DNA from 2 places in the Lysinibacillus sp. RS11 genome. Region 2 is predicted to be linked to the other one. Evidence: riboswitches for the same ligand, from Rfam matches in the RefSeq annotation. Region 2 holds a riboswitch; the other holds the start of a gene.
What was found. Region 2 has a riboswitch for S-adenosylmethionine ahead of AB9L17_RS01980 (O-acetylhomoserine aminocarboxypropyltransferase/cysteine synthase family protein). Riboswitches for the same ligand answer to the same signal wherever they lie in the genome.

Region 1: linked by a shared signal. The riboswitch ahead of AB9L17_RS20445 (Na+/H+ antiporter NhaC family protein) and the one ahead of AB9L17_RS01980 (O-acetylhomoserine aminocarboxypropyltransferase/cysteine synthase family protein) in region 2 are both predicted to bind S-adenosylmethionine.

Annotation. Positions count from the first base shown of each region.
Region 1 is NZ_CP168124.1:3,953,739-3,957,163, reverse strand. Features, by position in the region: gene AB9L17_RS20445 (Na+/H+ antiporter NhaC family protein) at 715-1,995, opposite strand; SAM riboswitch class I at 2,103-2,210, opposite strand; gene AB9L17_RS20440 (hypothetical protein) at 2,775-3,062, opposite strand; gene AB9L17_RS20435 (hypothetical protein) at 3,156-3,425, opposite strand, start outside.
Region 2 is NZ_CP168124.1:375,061-378,485, reverse strand. Features, by position in the region: gene AB9L17_RS01980 (O-acetylhomoserine aminocarboxypropyltransferase/cysteine synthase family protein) at 174-1,475, opposite strand; SAM riboswitch class I at 1,592-1,705, opposite strand; gene AB9L17_RS01975 (glycerol-3-phosphate acyltransferase) at 1,861-2,505, shown strand; gene AB9L17_RS01970 (succinate CoA transferase) at 2,718-3,425, opposite strand, start outside.

The sequences.
Region 1 (3,425 bases), 1.3 Mb from region 2:
TAATTACAATAAAGCGCTGTTCCTAGACAACTTAGGATGTTTTTCACAATTAACACGTCAAGTATTCAGGAGTGCACAAAGGTGGGGAATGGATTTTGAAGTATTGCAGAATGGACAGGTTGTTAGTAGAGTTAATAGAGAGTGGTTCACTTTGTGAATAGCTACAAAGTAGAAATTTAATGAAGAGATGAAGTAAGTGATTATTGCACATGGGGTGAAATCAGATTAAGTTGTAGATTCATCGGCATCCTTTAACAAGTAGAAGAGGGAGGTTGAACAATGATCCAGTTGCATATTGAAAGTAAGAAGAAACCTGAAATTTATCGAAAGCTATTGCTTAGAGGTAAGACCAAGTAAAATATTTGATTCTAAAGAGTTAAGCCCGATACTTCAACCACTAGCAAAAAATGTCGGGGTGGAGCTTGTAGAAAGTGAACTTCCTTGCATCCGAGAAGTGAGAGAATTTATGAAAAACATGTCAATGGATTTATTTAAAGAATAGTGAATAACCTGACCACATATTTCTATGACTTTAGAACAATTACACGTGTACGTATTTAAAAAGCTCAATAGGAATGATCATATATACCCTACCTATAACCCCATAAAAAAATCCAATCGTTTTGATTAATCTTTTTTTCAAAACAATTGGATTTTTTGAATTTAAGTTCAAATTTCTTAAAAGCAACCCCCATCACTTTAAAGTGATAAAGATCAGGCTTTCTTTTGTGCCGGGTATCCAATAAGGATAGCGATGATTCCGCAAATTCCTATCAAGATCGGATAGAAAGAGTATTGTAGCATGCTCACTGGCGATATTCCAGCTACGCTTGCGGCTGCCAGGAATTGGGCTCCGTATGGCAGAAGACCTTGGACCGTACAGGAGAAAATATCTAATATACTTGCGGACTTTCTCGGCTCAATATCATACTGTTCAGCAATATTTTTAGCAAGCGGACCAGCAATTAAAATAGCAATCGTATTATTGGCCGTAGATAAATTAGTTAGACCCACAAGGCTGGCAATCCCAAATTCAGCACCCTTTTTCGATTTAATTCTTCGTGTCGCAAGGTGAAGTAGAAAGTCAATTCCTCCGTTAAACTTAATAACCTCCACCATTCCAGCTATTAATATTGCAAGAAATGCCATTTCATACATGCCTGCCATTCCTTCGCCAATCGTTTGCATAAGGCTCATTAAATGATAGCTGCCATCCGCTAAGCCAACAGCCCCGGCGAGAACAATACCAAATGCGAGAACAAAGAAAACATTCATTCCAGCTAACGCTAAAATAATAACTAAAACATAGGGAACAATTTTTATCCAACTATAGCTTAAATGCTCCACTTGTGCGGTTTCACCCATTGTGATAACCCCTAAAATAATGCTCGTTACAATAGCTGCCGGCAACACAATCCAAAAATTCACCTTAAATTTATCCTTCATTTGTGCGCCTTGTGAACGAACGGCAGTAATTGTTGTATCTGAAATAATGGATAAATTATCGCCAAACATCGAACCGCCAACAATCGCTGCCATTACTAAAGCCATGGAAAGTTCGATATGCTCGCTTATCCCAACTCCGATCGGCGCCAGTGCAACAATCGTTCCCACCGATGTACCCATTGACAGGGAGATAAAGCAGGCAATGATGAACAAGCCTACGACAAGCAGGTTTGGCGGAATGACCGATAAAGCAAAGTTAACAGTGGAATCCACTGCCCCCATGCCTTTTGCTACCGCTGAAAAGGCTCCAGCCAAGAGAAAAATAACAACCATCAGCATGACATTTAAATTTCCTGCGCCTTTGCAGAAAATATCAACCTTTCGCGAAAACGATTCTTTTCGATTCATCGCCAGAGCCACAGCGCCCGAAATGGAAATGGCTACAATGACAGGAAAGGCATAAAAATCACCTGTAATAATCCCTGAACCAATAAATAAAACTAAAAAAACAACAAATGGGATCAGCGCCCATGGATTCTCTTTCTTCATTGTTCTACCTCCAAAAATTAAAAATGGATACATCCTTGTCCATTTTTTTCTAAAAAAAGACCTCTCCTTGAAATAACAAGAAGAGGTCTTATATTTATAAAACACTCCTCTTATCTATCAAGCCATTGCTTGCTGGATTTGGCACAGTAACTTAATCACAAAGTTCCGCTGCCGAGATCTCATAGGGCCAGTCCCTCCATCTCTCTTGATAAGAAGAAAAAATATATTATTTTTTTGCACAATAATGAAATACTATAATAAAACATCTATAATTGCAACCTGTTTTTAATTAAATACTATTTCATAGAACATAAAAACGTTTTTTCAAGAAAGAAAATCCGCTTTAAGGCGACCACGGTAAAAAAGAGAGGGGCGATTTATGAAGTGCTAAATTAAGATGTTAAAAATGTTGGTGTAATCTTAGAACCATCTATCACGACGATAGGGAATTAGATTGTTAAAACAGGAGAATTACAAAGATGTAGGTGCATTTGCAGAAATTGAAGGTATAGAAAATGTGAAGCAAAAGATAGTAATCATCTATTGTAAAGAGACATATTTATAAAGCTCAATAGTAATCGTAGAGACGACCAGACTAATTTAGTTTCTTTTAACAAAAAAAGACACGATAAAAAGAATAGAACCTACCAAAAAACCAATGAATTGATCTAATAATAATTCATCTCGAAGAAACCATCTGAAAATAAAAATGCCTCCAAACATTAGCATAGCTAAAAATCCGATCTATTTTATTCCATTATGTAGCATCTTCTCACTCCCTAGTTTGAAATAACCGTCATACCTATTGCAGTAAGAACAGCCATAACAAATGCTCCCACTATAATCCATTGAGGCATATCTTTTTTTTCGTCTCTCGTCACAAAATATTCAGTAACGCTAACAACCAAAAATAATACTAAAGCGGGTATAGTCAAAATATTAATTGTAAGCTCTTTTCCTGTTACGAGCATTAAAGAAACGAATAACATTCCATATGCTAATGCTACATAAAATCCATTACTCCATTGACCTCCGGATTCATTCAACTTTTTCTTATTTGTAGTCATTGTCGATATTTAATCCTCCTCGTAATGGCGCTTGTCGTATTAATGAAACTTTGGCGTTTTATTACGAATGAAGATTGGCGGATTTATTTAATATCAATACGCGTGGTTATCTGATTTACTAAATTTATTAATAAGAAGTTGAATAACACCTCCTAAAAGACCAAATAGTAGTACACCCGTCCATGTTACATTAGCTTTAAATACACGATCCTGAATATGAACATAAACAATATCTTGACCAAAAAACGTAGGTTGAAAATTAAAAAACTCTACATTAGATAACACAATAGCAATAGTTCCTAAAAATGTAATTGAAGTAAAAGTGAAAATACTCAAAAGAATAGCAACGATCATTTTATACGA
Region 2 (3,425 bases):
AAGGATTTAAATAAGTCAATAATACTTATATAAATACTAGGAATTATTTGTACATACTTTCGGATTACTTACCGAATGGGGTAAGTGGTTGATGCAGCAACGTTTTACGTATTACCGAATGAGGCCCATCAAATGAGACAATACGTAAACGCTACAACATTAGCCAATTTTTATTAAGCCTCTATTGTTTGTTGAGAAGCTGTTACTTGTTCAATAGCTTGTTCTAAATCTGCAATGATATCCTCTACTGCCTCTAAACCGATTGATAGGCGAATGAGCGACTCGGTTACACCAGTTTGGATTAACTCTTCAGCTGATAGTTGCTGATGTGTAGTAGATGCTGGATGGATAATTAATGATTTGGCATCCCCTACATTTGCTACGTGCGAGAATAATTTCACACTATCAATTAGTTTACGCCCTGCTTCACGTCCACCTTTAATACCGAATGTAAGCACTGAACCGAAGCCATTTCTCAAATATTTTTTTGCTAAATCATGAGTAGGGAAATCTTCTAAGCCATTGTAATTTACATATTCCACAGATGGGTGGTTACGTAAATATTCAGCTACTGCCAATGCATTTTCATTGTGTTTAGGAATACGCAAATGAAGCGTTTCTAACCCTTGTAATAAATTAAATGCTGCATCTGCACTTAACGTTGGTCCAAAGTCGCGTAGCAATTGTACACGCAGTTTTGTGGCAAATGCAGCCTCTGCTGTGTCAATACCATAACGCAAACCGTGATAAGAAGCATCTGGCTCAGTAAAGCCTGGGAAACGCCCACGAGTCCAATCAAACTTTCCTGCATCTACTACAACGCCACCTAAAGTTGTACCATGTCCGCCAATCCATTTTGTTGCAGAATGAACGACGATATCTGCACCGAAGTCAATTGGTGTAGAGCCATATGGTGAAGCAAATGTACTATCGATAATTAATGGCAAGCCGTTTTCATGTGCAATATTCGCTACCGCTTCAATATCTAGCACTTTTAAACTTGGGTTACCATAAATTTCAGCGAACACCACTTTTGTTTTATCAGTAATCGCTGCTTGGAAATTTTCAGGGTTTGTTTCGTCTACAAAAATTGTTTTAATACCGTAGTTTGGTAGTGTATTGGCAAATAAATTATAAGTACCTCCATATAAAGAACTCGCCGCGACAATTTCATCACCTGCACCCGCAAGATTTAAAATGGAAAATGCGATAGCTGCTGCACCAGATGAAAGTGCTACTGCTGCTGTACCGCCCTCTAATAAAGCGACGCGTTTTTCAAAAACATCTACAGTTGGGTTTGTAATACGAGTGTAAATATTGCCAGCTTCCTCTAAGGCAAAAAGACGTTGCGCATGAGCAGTGTCTTTAAAAACGAAAGCCGTTGAGCGATATACGGGTACTGTGCGAGATCCTGTTACAGGGTCTGGCTCTTGGCCCCCGTGTAACAGCAATGTTTCTGGTTTAAAATTTGTCATTGTATACCTCCAAATGGTTATTTTTTTACGATGGCACCGGAGATGAGGAGGATTTTTCAGTAGAAAACAAAAACCCTCTTCAGCTAAGAAGAGGGTTGCGGTTGCAAGTTTTCCTCCCCTTATCTGCCAGATCCAAGTAAGAATCTGTAGGAATTAGCACCTTAGCAAGTTCGTCACTTACTGGTTGCCGGGCATCATAGGGCCTATCCCTCCGCCGCTCTTGATAAGAGTATGAGATTCAATTTCCATCGTTGTTACACAGTATAAACATAGACTTTTTTTCTGTCAACACTAAAATTTTATTTTTTCCGAAACTTCTGTCTGCTTCTGAACGTATTACGAACGCATACACTATTTTAGTATTTATTTAGAAAGGAGGAGTTTTATGGTAAAAGCCGTTATTATTTTTCTACTTGTTGGTTATTTAATTGGCTGTATTCACGGCTCTAAAGTCGCCCAGTTCTTATCCGGGGTCGATCTAAAAAAGGCTGGTCATGGAAATGCTGGTGCTTCCAATGCAACACTTTCCCTTGGATGGAAATACGGCGTATTAGTCGCCCTTATCGATATCGGTAAAGGTGTAGCAGCTATTATAGGTGCCCATTTCTATCTAGCAGATGCAACAAATTTAACAGAAATACAAGTTTGGCTCTTAACCTATATCATAGCTGCCGGTGTCATCCTAGGTCACAATTTTCCATTTCATATGGGCTTCAATGGCGGCAAAGGAACTGCATCAATCATAGGGATCCTACTAGCAGTTGATTGGGAGATTGGTTTATTTGCACTCATTTTATTTGTTATTTTATCTTTCGCGACGAATTATTTAATTGTCGGTGTACTTGAATTTTATCTTGTTTTTTGTACAGCAACATATTTATGGATTCCTGGAGTAGGTCCAACGATTATAGCCCTACTACTTTTTGCAATAGCAATCATTTTGCATATTGAAAATATAAAGAGATTAATTCAGGGAACTGAGCCTAAAGTGACTTCTGCATTTAAGAAAAAGAAAAAACAAGTGTGTTGATTAACCATTTTTATCCATCCCGATTAGAAGGCTTTGATTTCCGCTACGGGCTGGGTCTTAAACGATCACTTTGCCGGCTCTCCTGATTACTTCGGGGCCCCACCCGATCACTCAGAGACCTTGCTTGTCCCTAGCTTTTCGCGCAATACTTCTTAACAACTAAAAGCCTTGAAGGAACAAGTCAACTGTCCTTCAAGGCTTTCTTCATTTTATTATTTCGATAATGCAGGGTCCTTCATCGTCCCGTTTTTTGCGTAATTGACATGCCATGAAAGTGCTTTTTCTAGATTGTGTGGCGTATGGTGCCCACCTGTTGCTTCGTTAGCATCGTTAAAATACTTCCGTAATTGCTCACGATATTCCGGATGTGCACAGTTATCGATAATGAGTGCAACCCGTTCTTTTGGTGCAAGCCCTCGCAAATCTGCTACTCCCTGCTCTGTTACGATTACGTCTACATCATGCTCCGTATGGTCCACATGCGATACCATTGGGACGATACTAGAAATATTTCCGCCTTTCGCATAAGATTTTGTGACGAAAATACCTAATCGTGCATTACGCGCAAAGTCTCCAGAACCGCCGATTCCATTCATCATCTTTGTGCCAGAAACATGCGTAGAATTCACATTCCCGTAAATATCTACTTCAAGCGCTGTATTAACAGAAATTAACCCGAGTCGGCGAATAATTTCTGGTTGGTTAGAAATTTCTTGCGGGCGTAATACTAATTTATCAGTATATTTTTCGAAATTACTATACACTCGGTTTCCAACTGCCTCGGAAAGAGTAATAGAAGTAGCAGATGCAAAGTTTACCTTACCTGCATCTATTAATTCAAATACCGCATCTTGTAGTACTTCCGAATATATTTCCAAGTTCTCAAACTCAGAGTCTTTAAAGCCAAATAATACAGCATT